DNA from 3 places in the Vibrio porteresiae DSM 19223 genome. Region 2 is predicted to be linked to each of the others. Evidence: predicted binding sites of a transcription regulator. Region 2 holds the regulator's gene; each other region holds the start of a gene.

Region 1 (7,054 bases), 880 kb from region 2:
GTGGTGGTTTGCAGGGCGGCACTTTTACACAAACTTTCCAATTCATGTTGTGCTTGGTGAGCTTTACTGTAGAGCACAGTAAAGTCGCTGTAGGGTTGAATCACTCGAGTGTTGTTGCTTTGAATACCGTAAAGACCACTCAAACTATGACGAAAGACACTTGAGCTGATTTCATTTTGCGATTCGCTACGATCTTCCTTAGCGCTGGTATCGACCGACATGGCTGCAAATGCAGGCGCGCGGCTGATCAACAGCAGCATGATCGCGGTCGTGCGTAACAATAGGCTCATAACTCTCCTTAGCTTTCGCTATTGGGTCAAAATGGGAACAAAAAGTTTCTATGACACCAAGGCGTTAGGAGTTGGAGCGTGTTGCTCTTAAGATATGGGGCTCACTAAATCGATTACAATCCTTCTGACCAAAAGCTGACAGTCTATTGGCGTGAGCAATATTAAAAGCTACATTTAATCAGACCGTTACGCAGCTAATTGGTTCCCAGGCGAGAATGTAACGAAAAGTGTCAAGGCTTGATACAAAATGGCTACCTTTACAAAATGGAATAGGGTAGTCTGTTGCCCCCAAAATGGAACAAGAGTAGCGCAATGAACGACCCTGAATTTTGGCACAATAAATGGGCCAGTAACCAAATCGGTTTTCATCTTAACGATGTGAATCCTCTGCTGACTCAGTTCTGGCCTGCACTGCAGCCGAAACGTGACGAGAAAGTGTTGGTGCCTCTGTGTGGCAAAAGTGAGGACTTAGTTTGGTTGGCTGAAAAGCATAATGACGTTATCGGCGTTGAGCTCAGCCAAATCGCTGTGCGCGCCTTTTTTGCTGAGCATTTTTACACGCCATTAGTCACTAAGTTAAACCACCATCATGAGCTCTATCAGTTTGATGAACTGTCGTTGTACACCGGAGATTTTTTTACTGCTCCCGTTGATAAAGTTGACCTTGTTTATGACCGCGCGGCTTTAGTTGCTCTACCTCAATCTATGCGTGTTACCTACGCTGAGCGTTTAAAGCAGTTGCTTAACCCCGGTGGGCGAATTTTATTGGTGTCACTAGACTACCCACAAGAGGAATTGTCAGGACCGCCATTTAGTGTTCCACAGCACGAAATAGCCGACTTGTTCGCAGATTTTGATGTGACTTTACTCAATTGCAATGATGTCGATGCAGCTCATCCACAAAGAGCAAAAAAAGGATTGTCACGGTTTGCAGAAACGGTTTGGCTGATCCAAAGTTAAAACAATCCTCGATTAAGAAGCGTGAAAAGCGCCTGTGCAGTACACCTTAGCTGTATTGATTCGTCGGTTGGCACTGAACGAACTCTTCCTTAGGAAGAGATAAAGTTTGAATAAATACATTGAAGGTATATTGCATGTTCTCTTTTGCTTCACGTCCCTTTGCGCGCCCTGAATTGGTGGCGAGCAATGACCATACCGAAAACCACATCTTGGATGCGATTAAGGTCAATGTGCCTTATATCGAATTTAAAAGTGATGGCACGATTGAGTACGCTAACTCGCATTTTCTTGCGGCGATGGGGTACTCTCTTGAGCAGGTGAAAGGTAAGCATCATCGGATCTTTTGTGAAGAGGCATTTACTTCATTGGCAGCCTATAACTCATTCTGGCGTGATTTGGCGCAAGGGAAACCGCAGCACGGTGTATTTAAGCGCGTTAAATGCAATCAAGAAGAGATCTGGATTGATGCGACTTACATACCGGTCCCTGATAGCCAACAACGTATTACGAAAGTCGTGAAAATTGCGAGTGATGTGACTGCCGAAAAGCATCAGTTAGAACGCCAACAAGCGGTATTTACTGCCCTGCAAAAATCGTTAGCGTTTATTGAGTTCACCCCTGACGGAACGGTTCTTGATGCCAACAACAACTTCTGTCGTTGTGTCGGTTATCGCGTAGAAGAGATACGTGGTCAACATCATCGCATGTTCTGCAAAGAAGATTTTTTACAGCAAAATCCTCAGTTCTGGCCTGATTTGGCGAAAGGAAAGTTTTCCTGCGGCATGTTTGAACGCAAAGGCAAAAACGGTCAATCGATCTGGTTGGAAGCGACCTATAATCCCGTGATGGATGAATCTGGCAAGGTCGTGCGAGTGGTTAAGTTCGCGACCGATATTACCCGGCGTGTGAAGCAACAGCAGGCCATTGAAAACGCCTCTGATATGGCACAGCAGACGTCGCAACAAACCGTTGAGATTGCGATTGATGGCGCAAGTACATTACATCAAGCAGTAGACGTGGCGAGCAACATTACCAAGGATGTTGGCAAGGCGAGTGGCTTGATGCAGCAGTTGGCGGCACAGTCGCAGCAGATCACCCAAATCGTAACCACCATTTCGAAAATTGCCGATCAAACCAATCTATTGGCATTGAATGCAGCGATAGAAGCGGCTCGCGCAGGGGAATATGGTCGCGGATTTGCTGTGGTAGCCGATGAAGTGCGCACTCTGGCGTCCAATACGTCAAAAGCAACCGACGAAATTGGCACGATTGTAAAACGCAATACTGAATTAACTCAGAATTCAGAAGAGACGATGGAATCGATTCAACGCCGTGTTGAAGAGTGTAATGACCAATTGCATCGTACTCAGGAGTTAATCGATGCCATCAAATCGGGGGCCGAGAATATCGCTGAGACAGTCAGTGCTCTGAAATCCGATGTGGAACGCTAGAGTTTTCTAAATGACAGGCACAAAAAAGCGCGTTGAACACGCGCTTTTTTAATCACTACAGAACTGGAAATCAGTATTCGATTTTAACTGCTTTTGCACAGGCAATCGCAGCATCAACTGCTTTTTGCGTGTCTTTAGCACGAGCCAGAGCAACACCTAGACGGCGACGACCATTGATTTCTGGTTTTGCGAATAGGCGAATTTGCGTTTGTGGCATTGCTAGCGCTTCTTCTAAACCACTGTAAGCGATGTTTTGTGAGGTGCCTTGACCAAGAATGGCGGCAGATGCACAAGGACCGTATTGGGTAATTTTACCTACAGGCATACGAGTGAAGGCACGTACGTGCAACGCAAACTCAGACATGTCTTGAGAAACCAGTGTTACTAAGCCGGTATCGTGTGGACGAGGTGACACTTCATTGAAGATCACTTTGTCGCCTTTAACGAACAGCTCAACACCAAATAGGCCGTAACCACCAAGGGCATTAACCACTTGTTCTGCAACGTATTCAGCTGCTTTTAGCGCGTTTTCAGACATCACTTGTGGCTGCCATGATTCACGATAGTCACCGTCTTCTTGACGATGGCCGATAGGTGCGCAGAAGTGAACGCCATCAACAGCACGAACGGTCAGCAGGGTAATTTCGTAATCGAAGTCGATAAAGCCTTCCACAATTACACGACCAGCGCCAGTGCGACCGCCTTCTTGAGCGTATTGCCACGCTTTGTCGATGTCGGCTTCAGTCTTAATAACGCTTTGGCCTTTGCCTGATGAACTCATTACTGGCTTACACACGCAAGGGATACCCACTTCAGTGACAGCCGCTGCGAAATCTTCGTAGTTGTCTGCGAAACGGTAAGGTGACGTTGGAAGAGACAGCTCTTCTGCTGCTAGGCGACGAATACCTTCACGGTTCATGGTTAAACGTGTCGCGTTAGCGGTAGGAACAACGTTTAAACCTTGTGCTTCCAATTCAACCAACTTAGCGGTGGCAATGGCTTCAACTTCTGGGACCACAAAGTGTGGCTTTTCTGCTTCAATGACTTTTTGTAGCTCTTCGCCATCAAGCATATTGAACACATAGCTGCGATGTGCCACTTGCATAGCAGGCGCATCAGCGTATCGGTCACAGGCAATCACTTCTAGGCCTAGGCGTTGACATTCAATCGCCACTTCTTTGCCTAGCTCACCAGAACCAAGAAGTAAAACACGAGTAGCATTAGCTCGGGTTGCAGTCCCCAACATACGGAATCCTTATTACGTTTGTATCACTTTGTGAAGTTGCGGCAATGATACGCAAAAAAAATAGAAAAGCAAACGTTTGCGTGCCGCTGGTATGGAAATAATGTGGGCTAGTATACGCTGGAATAATGACGTCTTTATGTCATTGAACCATAACGGTTAGCACATAAATTTTAATCATTATGCGGTGAGTCGGGTGGAAAAAAAGAGAGCTTGGCGGTACTTCAGATATTCAACCAATTGTTGTAGGTAAATTAGGGCAAAAGCCACAGGTGAGGCTTTTGCCCAAACCATCATTATGAGGAGAGTGCTACGTACTCAAGCTCAATATCCGGATTAATCGCTTCTAACGTTGATTGAGTGCAGGCAAGATGGCTAATCGATGCGGTCGCCATTTCTGCTAACGCAGCGTGAGTCATGGTGGAAAACTCATCTCCACCCATGCGCAACTGAACCAGAGCCACTTGCAGTGGTGGTAGGCTAGGGTTAAACGCTGCGTTTTCCGCATAAGCGCCGCTGTAGCTGTTGCCGGTACTCGTTGCTAAAGCCACGCCACTGAAGTTTTGCGTGTAAGGAGCATGGCTGCGATTTAATGCTTGAACGCCTAACTGGACCAGTTCACTGTCACTGTCGCTGGTATAACCGTGATCGATCTTACCCATGAGTAGCGTGGTGATGTCGAGATCCGCTGGGCCAAACGATTCAGGCAAGTAGTGTTGTAGAGTTTGTCCAACTCTTTGTGGCAATTGAATTTTCAGTGTTTTGGCGGTGGTCAATTCATTCATAAATTGACGACAGTGACCGCAAGGTGTGTGGTTCACGGTGACATCCACAATACCTTGTTCACCTTTGGTCCACGCATGGCTGATACCTGCCTGTTCGGCATGGATAGTTTGACCAAGCTGCGCGCCGGAAAATTCCATATTGGCGCCAAAATAGAGGCGTCCACTTAGGCCACGAACCAATGCTCCCACATAAAAATTGGAAATAGGAACATAAGCGTAAGCGGCGGCTAATGGCAGTAAACAGACTCGCAAATCAGCGTCTTGATAACCTGAGATTTCAATAAGTTGGCTGAATTGTTCCGCAGAGATAGTCGCGTCAAAATCGTGAGCTAATACAATTGGAGTCAGATACTCAGCGATCTGCGGTGGTAAGCTGTTCAGTGCCTCCTGAATACGGCCTTTCATAAGCTGTCCTTGTTTGTTTATGGAACAATAGTGTAAGAGACACACAAAACAAAGGTGTGATAAATGTCACATTTAAAATGAAACGATTGTTTATTGTTACATAAAGAGAGTGAGATCACACTTGGGATCGATTACATCCATGCAACCGATAAAATAAGACGGGTTAACTTTTCAGCAACCCGCCATCACATATTGATTCACACTGGATTTGCGAAGCTCGTTATTTGAGCTGTTTTGTCTTTTTAGCCAACCACAATATGATGTAGCCAAAGAACAGCAGTAAAGACAATCGGTGCCAATATTGAGGTGATAATCCCGCAGAGCACAAGCGCGAGTGAGCTGAATGCACCTTCTTGGCCGTCACGTTCAGCGCAGGTTGCGGTGCCCAACGCGTGAGAGACTGACCCCATGGTTAAGCCGCGTGCAATGGGGTGGGTGATATTCAGTAGTTTAAAAATTGGATACCCCAAAATCGCCCCAAACAAACCCACCAACACCACGACAATCGCTGCGATAGAGGGTTCGCCACCTAAGTTACGGGCAACTTCCATCGCAATTGGCGTGGTCACCGATTTTGCCATAAGAGAGGCAATCAGGGTCAAGTTCGTCCCCATCACCACCGCAATAAAACTCGCCGTTATCATCGACATTAAGCTACCAACGGTACAAGCCAGCATGATAATGCGCCAATTAGCGCGAATTTGCGGTAACTGCTCGTAGAGCGGAAATGCAAGGGCGACCACGGCAGGAGCAAGCAAGTCACTAATGTAGACGTTATCGGCGTAGTAGGTGTCAAAGTCGATACCAAATACCATCAAAATAACGATTAACGCCACGATACTCATTAACAGCGGGTTAGCGATGGGTGAATGAATTTTTGTCGCAATCCAGCGACAGATAAAAAAGACCACTAAGGTAAGTACGAGCCACATTATGCTTTCCCCTTAACGCTTTTGGTGTCGGCTTTGATATCGGCTTTCACATTGATGCGCTTACTGTCGGCGTTTAAAAAACGGTCCAAAATTAAGCCCAACGTCACCATGACCAGTGCACTGCCACCGATGGCGCTTGCCAGAATGGCCCACGCATTGGAGAGCAGCATATCAAAGTGGTTCATAAGCCCTACGCTGATAGGGACAAATAACAACATCATGTAGCGGATAAAAAGGTGCGCTCCAGGACGGACCCAGTCAACGGGCGCGAAACCGCTGGCCAAGAGAGCAAAAAGAAGGAGCATGCCAAAGATACTGCCAGGAATCGCAACTCCCAGCAGGTGTTGTATCCAGTTTCCGATCGTCAAACAGATAAAGATCAGGGCGAAGGAAACCACGTATTTTAGAAGTGTGTTTATCATAAAAATGTCACATCAGAAGAAAGACAAACCAAATTTAAGAGGCGAGTTGTTCTACATACCGATATACGGCTTTTAATATCGCGATTTTCTGAGCATCGCTTTCATGTTCGTGAACCAAATTTTCCAAATTGAGCATATAAGCCTCAATATTGTTTTCAAAATACTCTCGGCAGTGATTAGCCCAACGACGTTGCTCTGTATCGCTTAATGTCCATGGATAATGACGCGCACGATAACGGAACAGCAAAGGTTCAATGCGTTTATCACTGAACTGCAAATCTAACGAACCCAATTGTTCTGGGTTGCTTTCACGGATGATCTCCATTGCTGCTTTATCCGCTGGGGAGAAGAAACCGTCATACAACTGTGTGTCTACATCGTCATCTTTAGCAAATTCACGTTCTTGGCTAAAGAGAGTAATGAGTTTTTCGCGAATGGCTGGATGCTCACGCAAGGTCGCCAAATTCGCCAAGCATTGTTCACGATTAATGCCGATGACTTTGGCGTTTTCCGCCGTCAGCGTTTTGGCAGGGGCCAAAATGGGGCATTTATTAAGGTGAACTAAT
Region 2 (7,054 bases):
ACTCGCCAGGTTAAATTCTTCACTCTCGCTAATATTTCTCTTAACTCAAAAGGTCGCGCGATATAATCGTCTGCGCCCATTTCTAGACCAATAATTCGGTCGATACTGTCTTCACGACCATTAATGAGAATAATCCCGACATCTGAATGGCTACGCAATTCACGGGTCAGCATCAGGCTGTCATCAAATTGAAGGTTAGTTTCCATCAGAACCAAATCGATAGCGTGTTGGCGTAATACCTCACGCATCTCTGCCCCCGTATCGGCAACAGAAATCTGGTATCCCTCTCGTTTGAAATAATCGACCAATGTGACACGGGTGTCTCTGTCGCTCTCTACGACTAATAAGTGATAACTCATAGACGTCACTTTATTCCGCTAAATTTAATCCCTATTCATTCTATTCATAGACGGTAACAATTCTAGAGTACGAACTTAAAACCTGATGCTTTATTGATTCAAAACAAGCTTAGATAACATTTTGCTTTGTTTGAACAATCGAAATAAAAGCACTTTATTTTCATTTCTCAAATATGTAAAAATTTGTCTTCTTTTTTGTCACATTGTTACTCATTTACGGGCGACAAATGAAAATAATATTCATATCTATTAGTGCATTTGGTTATAAATTTAATGGTTTTTATTAATATCAACAAATAACTTAAAGGCGATGATGGTTTGTTGTGGACAGTTAAGAAGACAATAAAAAGCCGACTGAAATACCGCTATGCATTCACTCGCATTTCAAGATGAATGAGTCACTTTACAGCTCATTTTGCACTTGATCTTAGGTCGAAGCTTGCACCAGCTTGGTAACAAAATAGTAAAGCGATTGATATCAAACAAAGATGAATTTTTCATTGCGAGTGGTTCAATACCAGTCTAAAATCTTTGACGCAAACGATAATCTATAGAAATTTTACTTAAACCGCTGTTTTGAAGCGGTTTTTGTGTTTTTACTACTTTTAAGCTTCACTTACATATCGAATCAACACCTGTTGAAGTGGTCAATCACTGTAAATCTTTGTCCTAGTCAGCAGATATCGATGGGAAAAACCAATGGCGACTATAAAAGATGTTGCGCGCATTGCAGGCGTGTCAACCACCACTGTATCACACGTGATTAACAAAACACGTTTTGTAGCCGAAGCAACACAAGCGAAAGTGTTGGCAGCGGTAAAAGAGCTAAACTACGCACCGAGCGCGGTTGCTCGCAGCCTAAAATGCAACACCACACGGACTATTGGTATGTTGGTGACTCAATCAACCAACCAATTTTTCTCTGAAGTCATTGATGGGGTTGAGAGCTACTGTTACCGCCAAGGCTATACACTGATTTTGTGTAATACCGGCGGCATTTATGAAAAACAACGCGACTATGTACGCATGCTTGCTGAAAAGCGTGTCGATGGCATTTTGGTGATGTGCTCAGATATGACTCCTGAGCTAATGGAAATGCTTGAAGGCCATTCTGACATTCCAAAAGTGATCATGGATTGGGGTCTTGAAGATTCGCAAGCCGACACCATTATGGATAACTCTGAAGAAGGCGGTTACATCGCAACGAAACATCTTATCGATAACGGACACAAAGACATTGCTTGTTTGAGCGGTCATTTTTCTAAAATGGCTTGTAAGGAACGCATCATTGGTTTTCGCCGTGCGATGGCCGAAGCTAATCTTCCAGTGAACGAAGATTGGATTCTAGAAGGCAACTTCGAATGTGACACTGCGGTACTTGCAGCAGACAAAATTATTGCGATGGATCACAAACCGACCGCAGTGTTCTGTTTTAACGACACGATGGCGTTGGGTTTAATGAGCCGTTTACAGCAAAAAGGCGTGAAAGTACCCGATGATATTTCTGTCGTAGGTTACGATAACATCGAGCTTTCTGAGTACTTTTCACCACCGCTAACGACGATTCACCAACCCAAACGTCGTGTTGGTAAGAACGCCTTTGAGATCCTATTGGAACGGATCAAAAACAAAGCCCATGATCGTCGCGTTTTTGAGATGCATCCTGAGCTCGTCGCACGAAATACTGTAAAAAAACTTTAAAATCTTAATGTTACATGTTTTCTCACTTTTGATATAAAATCTTATTGATGAAAATGTCGCTTATTAAAGATACAGCGATTTTTTGGACGAATATCACATTAGGCAAAATATTTTGTGATTTATGTTCAAGTTTAAGATTACTCTAGTGAACGAAATGTCACGTACAGGGCAAACCATCTGAAAAGGTGGGACGCAAAGCCTCCGGCCTAAACCCTTAGATGGTATTTTCCGGCTCTGGGTAGGTAGCGGGGTTACCGATGGCAAAAATGCATTTAAGACGTTAACTTCTTACTGACACAATCTTTGCATTCTTTTGCTACATTCTCGGACCTGATTTTGGTGGCGTATTGTTAATACACCGAGACTAAAGGCATGGATAAACCAATATTAAAAGACTCAATGCGTCTGTTTGAAAACTTAGGACGCGTAAAATCTCGTTCAATGTTTGGCGGATTTGGAATTTTCGTTGATGACACAATGTTTGCATTGGTGGTTAACGACAAACTTCACATTCGTGCAGATGACAATTGTTCCGAGAAATACAAGCAGCAAGGCTTAGAACCTTACGTTTATAAAAAACGTGGCTTCCCAGTGGTTACTAAATACTTCGCTCTTCCTGAAAATTTCTGGGATGCCCCAGAAAAAATCTTGAAAGAAGCGAAAGATGCTTTGGTTGTTGCTAAGCAAGAGCGTGAAACTCAAGCTCAAGCAAAACCTAACCGTCTTAAAGATCTGCCTAACTTACGTCTGGCAACAGAACGTATGTTACGTAAAGCAGGTATCGAGTCGGTTGAAGAGCTGCACGAGAAAGGCTCTGTAGAAGCGTATAAAGCGATTCAACAGACTCATTCAAGTGATGTAAGCATTGAACTTCTGTGGGCTCTTGAGGGCGCTATTGAAGGGAAACACTGGTCAGTTATTCCGCAAAATCGTCGTGATGAACTGATGCAGCGCTTGTAAAAGATTGGCAAGTAAGAGTAACGAAGGCACTCACCTAGGTGGGTGCTTTTTTTTATGTAAAATCCCTGAATAAATGGGAATTATTTCGTCCATTTAGGGGACGCCATCAGTCCCCAACCACATTGCTTGTAGCCTTAGTGATAAATCACGTTACACTAACTGTGCCCCAAAGTCCGAGACATAGTAAAAACTGTACTGAGTGCCCAACTCTCCGTAAAGAAGGCGGAATCAAGTGTTGGCACACACTGACCATTTCAACCTCAATATGTTAGTCATCTTTTTGAAAATGGAGAGACAGTAATAAAGGTAGTGATATAGTTCTTAGTTATGTAGTTTTGATTCTCATGTGTGATGAGCTAGCCTGATTCAAGCTCATCACACATTCTGCTACTGCAAGCAGTATCGTGTATGAGAAAAGAAAGGTACGGCGTACGCTTATATAAGCCAACGCTGCAGTAAGATGTTGACTTATTGATAAAGACTACCCTGCAACATTCATCGCACCTTTCATAAATCATAGTGCCCAGCCCAGCTCGCCACAACTTATTACGATCGAGGCGAAAAGCGACGAATAAAATGAATCGAGTGATGATTAAAACGTTCTGCTTGTTCGATATTGCACACATGCCCACAATCGCTCAGTTCAATCAGCTCGCTTTGTCGATGAACAGTGACCAATTCACGTACCTGCGATAAAAACAGATAATCTCTATCCCCCATTAAGTATAGCGTTGGGATAGCCTCATCTTTCTCACGAAAATAGCGCATAAACGGATTCACCTCAGCAGTGAGACGATACCAACGCTTAAACTCTTTTTGACACAGTTTTTTTGCTTCCCGGATAAACAATAGGCGAGATTCACGCTGTGCACGACTTGGCATCACAATGTAGGCAAACAGACGATAGAGCCACATGTAAGGGATGATATGCTTTGACCAGCGCCCTATACTCACCAAGAGTTGCGAACGAAAGTCAAAACGAATGACCGCGCCTCCTAGCACCATGGATTGAACTTGGTCTGGAGCAAGTTCAGAGATTTTGCGCACAATGATGGTCCCCAAAGACATGGCAACAAAGTGTGCTTTGGCTATCTCACAATGACGCAAAACATTGAGCACATCTTGCGCTATGGCGTCAAAGGTATAAGGGTGTGTCATCCACTCACGCACCCATTGGCTCGATTGTCCATGGCCACGTAGGTCAATGAGCAGCAAATTAAAATGGCGTTTATAGGCCTTAATCTGTTTAAACCACAAAGATGAGCTGCCACCAGCGCCATGCACAAAAACCACCCACTGTGAACTCGTAGGATGAGAATAGATCTTATGATAAAGGAGGTTAGATACCATGCAGAGCTCAGTCTGTTATTAAAACCGCGCTAGACTACCATAAACCTCAGTGATACCAAATAGTGATACATTCGCTTTGGGTGCACGTTGCGGCCTGTTTTGTCATCGCCGTGAGATGGTGCATGAATTCGATTAAAGTACTCATAAAAAAGGCGACACAGAGAATCCTTTGTGTCGCCTTTCACAGCCGTAGTGCTAGTTCAACCAAGACAATCGCGTTAAGCAAATACGGCTAAGCGGTACATTTTAATGTATTCCAGAGCTGAATCACGCCAACTAAAGTCCTGTTCCATTGCTCTTTGCTGCACCGCCAGAAACTCGTCTGGATTCTGTAGATAGAACAGCAGCGCACGCTGCATGGTGATCAACAGCACTTGAGCAGAAGGCTCGAGGAAACCAAAACCAGTGGCTTCTTGCGGATACTTATCATAGTCCATCACGGTATCTTTTAAACCGCCCACTTCACGTACAATAGGTAAAGTGCCATACGCCATGCTGTAGATTTGGTTTAAACCACACGCTTCAAATTCTGATGGCATCAAGAAGAAATCAGCCCCAGCCTCAACCCAGTGAGCCAGTTTGTTGTCGTATGCTTCGATAAAAGCAAATTTGTCAGGGTACGCCGCCATTAATGATTTCAGGCGTGTTGCCACTTCAGGTTCGCCTGTTCCGACAATCACGAGCTGCACATCATTACGCAAAAATAGCTCAATGATAGGTAGCAGATAATGGAAACCTTTTTGGTGAGTTAAACGACACACCATCCCAAACATAGGGAGAGATCTGACTGGCAGCCCCACGTCTTGCTGTAGTGCTTGCTTACTGGCAGCTTTCCCCTTACGTAACGAGTTGGCTTCACTGCTGTAGGTTACAGGTAAGTAGTGATCGTTTTTAGGATCCCATTCACTGTAATCACAACCATTGATGATGCCGTGTAAATCGCGCGCACGGCGGACAAAATCGTCCACTAACCCATGCGATCCCAGTGGTGTCAGCAGTTCACAAGCGTAATTGGGGCTAACCGCGTTAATTTTATCGGCATAGGCAATCCCAGCGCGCAGCATACTAACGTGGTCTACACCGTAACGCAGAAACTCCATACCTGATAGATTCAACTCAGGAATGATCTCCAACTCGTGGTAAGAGAAAATCCCTTTGAAAATCGCATTGTGCACGGTTAGAACGCTTTTCACCCCTTCAAAAAAGCCATCGTAGCGATAGCGTGTTTTTAGAAGGAAAGGAATTAACCCAGTGTGCCAATCGTTGGTATGAATGATGTCTGGGCGGATATTGAGTTTAGGTAAGACATCCAAACACGCAGCCGAGAAGAAACTAAAGCGCTCTCCGTTATCGGCATAGGCTTGGTTCTGCTCTGCATACAATTCTGGACGATCAAAATACGCATCACAATCAATGAGATAAACTAAGACACCATCCAGTTCGGTTTTTCTAACTAAATAATGAGTGTGCGGCCAATGTGTTAGGTCCGTTTCCAATACCACGGGTAAGGCGTTTTTATCGGGAATCTTGCGGTAAGCAGGTAGCACGATGGCTACCTGATGACCTAATTCCTGGAGCGCTTTAGGCAGAGCCTTTGCAACATCTGCAAGGCCACCGCTTTTGACCAACCCTTGGGCTTCTGAAACGGCGAACCACACATTCATGTGCTCCATTTTAGAATCCAACTTTTGTTCCTTTCGCAATCACAACTATACCAGTCGGTGAAACATGAAAACGTTGTCTATCCAACTCGATATTTTCACCGATAACAGTTCCAGGGGCGATCTCCACATCTTTATCGATGATGGTTCGTTTAATCGTGCACCCTGCACCAATTTTCACATCACCTAAGATAACAGATTCACTGATACAAGAACCAGCACCAATGTTGCTGCGATAACCTAAAACGGATTTATAAATATTTGAACCTTGGATATAACTCCCCCCAGAGACCAAACTATCGGTGATTTTCACCTTCTGATCATCCACATCGATGAAGGTAGCAGGTGGAAGTGGTGGGTAATACGTATGCATTGGCCAGCTACGGTTATACAAAGAGAAAGCCGGATCTTTACCCAGTAAATCCATATGAGCTTCCCAGTAGGACTCAATCGTACCTACATCGCGCCAGTAAGTTTCTTTGCGCTCACCTTTAATCACATTGCTTGAGAAGTCATACACATACACCCCACCCTGTGGGTACATTTTCGGAATGACGTCTTTACCAAAATCGTGACTAGAGTGTTTATTTTCTGCATCTTCTCGTAGTTCACGATAAAGGGAAGCGGCATCAAAAATGTAGTTACCCATGGAAACAAGAGCCCAATCAGGCTCGCCAGGAACACATTTAGGTTGAGCCGGTTTTTCTTCAAAGCCAATCATTTGCCCTTTATCATCCACTTCAATAACGCCAAATTGTGATGCTTTTTCAATAGGCATGCGCAAAGCAGATACCGTAAGTTGTGCTTCTTTGCGACGGTGAAAATCCAGCATCTGGCGAATATCCATTTTATAGATATGGTCAGAGCCAAAGATGCACACTTCGTCGGGCGCTGCCACTTCAATAAAACGAATATTTTGGTAGATGGCATCGGCGGTACCTTCATACCAACGTTTACCATCGCGCATTTGCGCTGGAATTGGGTCGATATAGCGGTCGGTGATGCCCGCTACGTTCCACCCTT
Region 3 (7,054 bases), 1.3 Mb from region 2:
GCGGATACGGGCAGTTTTACCACTGCGGCACAACGTCTTGCGACATCGGTAGCCAATGTGAGCCGTCGGATCAACGCTCTGGAACAACGTCTTGGTGTCAAGCTGTTACAGCGCACTACGCGTAAGGTCTCCTTGAGTGAGGCAGGTCAACTCTATTATCAACATTGTCGATCGCTCGTAGAGGGGTTGGCGCAAGCTGAATTGGCGGTGACTCAAATGCAGGCTACACCGAAAGGTAAGCTGAAAGTGACCACGCCTGTGACCTATGGTGAACGTAAAATCGCGCCGCTGCTACACGATTTTTTGCAACTTTACCCTGAGTTGGAGTTGGAGTTGATTTTAACTAACCGCAAGCTGGATTTGATTGAACAAGGGGTTGATGTGGCAATTCGCCTTGGTCAGTTGGGGGACTCCAGTTTTATCTCGCGTAAACTGTGTAAACGTCAGCTTTATGTGTGTGCTACCCCAGACTATTTATCTCGATATGGGGTGCCGCATACCTTATCTGAACTCAATCGCCATCAATGCTTAGTCGGAACGTATGACCATTGGCGTTTTAAGGTGGAAGGGCAAGCTCGGACACTCAAAGTGACTGGCCGGATTGCATGTAACAGTGGCTTTGTGCTGTTAGATGCGGCCTTAAAAGGCATGGGATTGACTCAGTTGCCTGACTATTACGTGATGGAACATTTGGAAAATGGGCGTTTGGTGGAGGTGTTAAGTAATCTTAAAGATGACAGGGAAGGGGTTTGGGCGCTTTATCCAGAAAACCGTTTGTTATCACCTAAAGTGCGCTTAATGCTGGATTATCTCGCCGAGCACTTAACGGTTTAAGCCGAGCATTTAACGGTTTAAATAATGCAATCATTGGATTGTTTCTCGAAGTCACTTATGGAGTTGGCTATAATGCCGCGCCAACCAAAGAGAGAGAGTTATGACGGATTACCAAGCCACATTTACCGCTGAAGATGAAGCATTCATGCGCCATGCAATGGAGTTGGCAGCTCATGCTGAAAGTGAAGGCGAAGTGCCAGTAGGCGCTGTTTTAGTGAAAGATGGGGCGATCATTGCTCAAGGTTGGAACCGTTCTATCGGCAATCATGATGCGACGGCTCATGCGGAGATCCAAGTATTACGTGCGGCAGGGGAAGCATTACAAAACTATCGCCTGCTTGATACCACGCTGTACGTGACATTAGAGCCTTGCCCTATGTGTGCCGGTGCGCTTTTGCATAGCCGTGTTAAACGCATTGTGTATGGCGCGCCAGATCTAAAAGCAGGGGCGGCCGGAACCGTGTTAAATCTCTTTGATAGCCAAGCGTCTTACCATTACGCCACGGTTGAAGCGGGTTTATTAGAAGCAGAATGCCGAGCGCAGCTACAAGCTTTTTTCCAACGTCGCCGTAAAGAAATTAAAGCTGAGCGACAAGCGCAGAAAAACGATGAAGGTAGAGCAGAGTAGTCGTTAGGGTAAAGCTAGGTGGAAGGGGCATATAAGCAAACATCTACGGTTTCATTGATGTGTAGATGTTTGCATTTCTATAAATATCAGCAAACAAACTGAACGAAAGCGCGATGGCGAGCAATCACTTTTTTCTTGTTGTTCGCCAGCATACGACGACGTCGATTAGCTGATACGGCTTTATTAAAGAGTCTTGATTGTTGTCTACGTTTGAGCATAAAACAACCTCCTATGTGTAAGCACAGATGATAAGCCACACCGTCAGGTACTCTTCTGGCTTAGCCTCTCCTGTAGCGCCTTTTCTTTTCTACGCTATATCGTCTATTTCAGGTGATGACTGAGTCAGTTCTTGTTAGTGATGACGTTGGTTTTAGTCTATTTGCTCACGGGTCATTCTTCTTGATAAGACCACATGAAATAGAGCGTAAACCGAACGGTTCTATACAGTGAGATACTGAACAGGTTGGTGATTATCTGTTGTTGGTACGATAAGCTCGTAAGATGTTCAAAAATAGAAAACAATTTCTTACGAGCTCACTTCAGTTTTATGGGTTTTCCCAACAAAGATCAAGTGATAATTTCGTGACAATCGGCGTCTTTATTTGGCTTTCTTGCTATTTGTCACATCTTCATCGGGTTCTGCATCCACATTGCTATTATCATCACTTAAAACTTGGTCATCAGCGGATAATGGCGTGGTCACATTGATCACGGTTAAGTCATCGGTACTGTCATCGCCAGTGACGACTTGGCGCTGTTCCATGTGGCCGATAATGCTCTGATAATAGCGACGAATGTTCTCTACATACATGAGGGCTTCATCGCCACGAGCATAACCATATTGGGTTTGGCGGAAGTATTTTTTCTGTCGCAATTGTGGCAAACGGTCTTTCACGTCAGTCCATGAATTCGGGTCGCCACCTTGTAATTTAGTGAGGCGGCGCGCATCCATCATATGCCCATAACCTACGTTGTAGGAGGCAAGGGCAAACCAGATTTTTTCATGCTCTGGAATTGAGTCAGGAATACGACTCACCATGCGCTGCAGATATTCCACACCACCACGTACCGATTGTTCAGGATTGAGGCGATTAACCACGCCTACACTACGAGCAGTAGGTAGCGTTAACATCATCATACCGCGCACACCGGTGGGGGATTTTGCCCGTGGATTCCAATGCGATTCTTGGTAGGCCACCGCCGCAATCAAACGCCAGTCAAACTCGCCAGAATATTTTTGAAATAGTGGGACCCACTTCATTAAGCGGGTATCTAAAGCACGGATCAGTGCGCGAGTATCCACATAGTCAAACGTGCCGATATGACCGATGTATTTCTCTTCCAAAGAGGCCAAATAGCCTGATTGTTTTAGGTCACCAAAGAATTCGATCATCAGTGCGTATAGGCTTTCATCATCGGAACGACGCATAAACCAAGAGATAGGTTGGTCTTCGGTCATTTCGAGTGCTACGGCCAAATCGGGATAAACACGTTGTGCCAGCGAGACTTGTACTGAGTCCGCCATGGTGAACATCAGCTCACCTTCCGACACTTGTTTGAGCAAATCGTTAATATCCGAATCTTCATCGATATGAAAACGAAAGTCAGGATACGTCTGCTTTAGGTCGTGCAATGTGGTTTCAAAGTGAGAATCTTCGACCACACTGAGAATCGGTTTATCTTCGCTCTCTTTAAACAACTGCTCTTGTTTGGCGATCAGCTGTTCGATATTGCGTGGACGCCATTGGCCTTGTTGATAGACCAGTTGCTGCGATACGTAGTAATAAGCCGGACCGGCACGAAAGTTGTTAACTCGTTGTTCTGATTGGCTAAGACCGGCTGCAATAATGTCGATTTCGCCATTTTTTAATGCAGGGAAAAGGCTGGATAAACGGTAAGCCGGTTTGATCTCAAGCTTGACACCTAGCTCTCGAGCAAACTCACGCGTCAGTTCATAGTCCAGCCCTGCTGGGCCATCGGGACCGATATAGTAGGAAAGCTGGTTATTTAACGTGCCGACACGCAATACTCCTCGCGCGCGAATTTGCTCTAATTCGCTCTGTGGTTCGGAGTCGATCTGGCAGCCAGACAATAGAATAGCCACAAAAAGGAAAAACAGGCTACGACTCAAAGTATCGGAAGAAAGCTTTGTCATTAATACAATTTCTCTTACAGCGGTGGTGGCCTTTTTTTGATAAAGGCAGTGCTTCTGGCAAAGTTTTGACAAACCAATACGCCATCTGTGTTGGGTAATTATACCTATTAACCATCGTTTTGGGCACTTTCTGTTGCGTGAGATGTGTGCGTTTTCGCAGTTAGGAGTTTGTTTTTTAAGTAAGGTAGGGTGCAACCCTTACGGTGACTAGGCTGGCCTAAAACGCACTCGCCAAAAAAATCGCGCGAGATTTGTTTTATTTGTCATCAAACGGGGTTAATTTCAAAATTCATAAAAAAAATGACGCAAACGGTTGCTTTTGATGTTACGTCACAAAAAAAAATCCTCTATAATGCGCACGCATCCAAGAGATGAAATTGGTATATGTTTAATAATTGCACAATAACTCTCTGTAAATATTAAATTTATTCCAATTTCTATCTCACACACTAGTTAATAGAGACCTAAGCACATGAGAATTTTGCGTGGTTCCCCAGCTCTTTCTGAGTTTCGTGTCAGCAAACTGATTGAAACTTGTCGTGAACAAAATCTGCCTGTGACCAACATCTATGCTGAGTTTATGCACTTTGCGAACCTTAGCGCGGATCTGGACAGTCAAGAACTCGAAAAACTAGCGAAGTTATTGACTTACGGCCCAACCATTCAAGAACACGAGCCTCAGGGATTACTGCTTCTTGTGACTCCACGTCCTGGTACTATCTCTCCTTGGTCTTCTAAATCTACCGATATCGCACACAACTGTGGTCTTGCTGGCGTACAACGTCTTGAGCGCGGTACAGCTTACTACATCGAATCTGAACAACCACTTAATGCAGACCAAGTGACTGCAGTGAAAGCGTTGATTCATGACCGAATGATGGAAGTGGTGTTTACTGAACTTGAAGCGGCTGAAGCACTCTTTAGCCATGCAGAACCAGCGCCATTGACGCCTGTTGATATCCTTGCTGGTGGTCGTGTTGCGCTTGCAGAGGCAAACGTTTCCCTAGGTCTAGCGCTAGCTGAAGATGAGATTGACTACTTAGTAGAGAACTTTACTAAGCTGGGTCGTAATCCAAACGACATCGAACTGATGATGTTTGCGCAAGCAAACTCAGAACACTGCCGTCACAAAATCTTCAATGCAGATTGGACAATTGATGGTGAGAAACAAGAGAAGTCTCTGTTCAAGATGATCAAGAACACGATGGAGACTCATCCAGACTACGTATTGTCTGCTTATAAAGACAACGCGGCCGTTATGGAAGGCTCTAAAGTGGGTCGTTTCTTCCCAAATCCAGACACTCGTCAGTACGATTATCATCATGAAGATGCACACATTCTGATGAAAGTGGAAACGCACAACCACCCAACTGCAATTTCTCCATGGCCGGGTGCTTCTACTGGTTCAGGCGGCGAAATCCGTGACGAAGGCGCAACCGGTATTGGTGGTAAACCAAAAGCGGGCTTAGTCGGTTTTACCGTATCTAACCTACGTATTCCTAACTTTGTGCAACCTTGGGAAAGCGATTTTGGTAAACCAGGTCGTATCGTTAGCGCACTCGACATCATGCTCGATGGTCCTTTAGGTGGCGCAGCATTCAACAACGAATTTGGTCGTCCAAACCTACTAGGTTACTTCCGTACTTACGAAGAAAAAGTGACTTCTCACGCAGGTGAAGAAGTGCGTGGTTACCACAAACCAATCATGATTGCTGGTGGTCTAGGTAACATCCGTGCTGAACATGTACAGAAGAAAGAAATTCCTGTTGGCGCTAGCCTAATCGTGCTTGGCGGTCCAGCAATGAACATCGGTCTTGGCGGTGGTGCTGCGTCTTCTATGGCGTCTGGTCAATCGGCTGAAGATTTGGATTTCGCATCAGTACAACGTGAAAACCCAGAGATGGAACGTCGTTGTCAAGAGGTGATCGACCGTTGTTGGCAACTTGGCGAAGAGAACCCAATCGCGTTTATCCACGATGTGGGCGCGGGTGGTATCTCTAACGCATTGCCTGAATTGGTTAACGATGGCGACCGTGGTGGTAAATTCCAACTACGTGACGTACCAAACGATGAACCAGGCATGAGCCCTCTAGAAATCTGGTGTAACGAATCTCAAGAACGTTATGTACTTGCAGTCGCTCCAGAAAACATGGCTCGCTTTGATGCAATTTGTAAACGCGAACGTGCACCGTATGCGGTCGTAGGTATTGCAACGGAAGAGCGTCATCTGACTCTAGAAGACTCACACTTCGACAATACACCAATCGATATGCCAATGGACATTCTGCTTGGCAAGCCGCCAAAAATGTCTCGTGAAGCAACCACTTTGAAAGTGAATAGCCCAGCGATTACTCGCGACGGTATTGAAATCAACGAAGCGGTTGAGCGCGTATTGCGTCTACCTGCTGTTGCAGAAAAGACCTTCCTTATCACCATCGGTGACCGCAGCGTAACGGGTCTTGTTGCTCGTGACCAAATGGTTGGCCCATGGCAGGTTCCAGTAGCAAACTGCGCAGTAACAGCAGCAAGTTACGACTCTTACCACGGTGAAGCGATGTCTATGGGTGAACGTACACCTGTTGCTCTGCTTGACTTTGGTGCTTCTGCTCGTCTAGCAGTAGCTGAGTCTTTGACTAACATCGCAGCAACTGAAATCGGCGACATCAAACGTATTAAACTGTCTGCAAACTGGATGTCTCCAGCAGGTCACCCTGGTGAAGATGCAGGTCTTTACGAAGCAGTGAAAGCGATTGGTGAAGAGCTTTGTCCTGCGTTGGGTATTACTATCCCTGTAGGTAAAGACTCAATGTCAATGAAGACGAAGTGGGAAGAGAACGGCGAACACAAAGAAGTGACCTCACCGCTATCTCTTATCATCACTGCGTTTGCTCGCGTAGAAGATGTACGTAAGACAGTAACACCACAACTTCGCACTGATAAAGGTGAAACCAGCCTTATCGCTATCGACCTAGGTAACGGTCAAAACCGTCTAGGTGCAACAGCACTCGCTCAAGTTTACAAACAGCTTGGTGATAAACCAGCAGACGTTGACAGCGCAGAGCAGCTAAAAGGCTTCTTCGATGCGATGCAAGCGCTTGTTAGCAACGATAAACTGATTGCTTACCACGACAAAGGCGACGGCGGTCTGTTTGTGACTCTTGCTGAAATGGCCTTCGCTGGTCACTGTGGTGTGAATGCGAATATCGCAGCACTAGGTGACGATGCTCTAGCGGTTCTATTTAACGAAGAGCTTGGTGCGGTTGTTCAAGTAGCGAAAGCTGATGAACAAGCGGTACTAGACACGTTGGCACAATTTGGCTTAGCAGAGTGTTCACACGTGATTGGTTCAGTTGAAGCATCAGATAAGATCGTGATTACTTCAGGCGATGTAGTGGTTCTTGACCGTTCACGTACTGAACTACGTACTATTTGGGCTG

The links. The regulator PurR, encoded in region 2, represses purine synthesis genes. The targets are predictions, from matches to a motif close to TNANGNAAACGTTTNCNTNA.
Region 1: the regulator PurR is predicted to act here: its motif matches at 4,012-4,031, upstream of purT (formate-dependent phosphoribosylglycinamide formyltransferase).
Region 3: the regulator PurR is predicted to act here: its motif matches at 3,919-3,938, upstream of purL (phosphoribosylformylglycinamidine synthase).

The regions. Positions count from the first base shown of each region.
Region 1 covers NZ_AP024895.1:2,277,708-2,284,761, reverse strand. The annotation lists gene OCV11_RS10400 (nucleotidyltransferase family protein) at 1-290, opposite strand, end outside; gene OCV11_RS10395 (thiopurine S-methyltransferase) at 603-1,250, shown strand; partial or broken gene OCV11_RS25070 (PAS domain-containing protein) at 1,385-2,161, shown strand; gene OCV11_RS25065 (methyl-accepting chemotaxis protein) at 2,192-2,701, shown strand; gene purT (formate-dependent phosphoribosylglycinamide formyltransferase) at 2,772-3,947, opposite strand; gene cdd (cytidine deaminase) at 4,241-5,134, opposite strand; gene OCV11_RS10370 (CidB/LrgB family autolysis modulator) at 5,377-6,066, opposite strand; gene OCV11_RS10365 (CidA/LrgA family protein) at 6,066-6,488, opposite strand; gene sbcB (exodeoxyribonuclease I) at 6,523-7,054, opposite strand, start outside.
Region 2 covers NZ_AP024895.1:1,400,092-1,407,145, reverse strand. The annotation lists gene torR (two-component system response regulator TorR) at 1-359, opposite strand, end outside; gene purR (HTH-type transcriptional repressor PurR) at 1,059-2,060, shown strand; cyclic di-GMP riboswitch class I at 2,218-2,319, shown strand; gene OCV11_RS06495 (TfoX/Sxy family DNA transformation protein) at 2,433-3,020, shown strand; gene OCV11_RS06490 (alpha/beta fold hydrolase) at 3,567-4,370, opposite strand; gene glgA (glycogen synthase GlgA) at 4,589-6,043, opposite strand; gene glgC (glucose-1-phosphate adenylyltransferase) at 6,045-7,054, opposite strand, start outside.
Region 3 covers NZ_AP024895.1:2,736,963-2,744,016, reverse strand. The annotation lists gene OCV11_RS12545 (LysR family transcriptional regulator) at 1-834, shown strand, start outside; gene tadA (tRNA adenosine(34) deaminase TadA) at 935-1,462, shown strand; gene OCV11_RS12535 (hypothetical protein) at 1,549-1,680, opposite strand; gene mltF (membrane-bound lytic murein transglycosylase MltF) at 2,061-3,617, opposite strand; gene purL (phosphoribosylformylglycinamidine synthase) at 4,090-7,054, shown strand, end outside.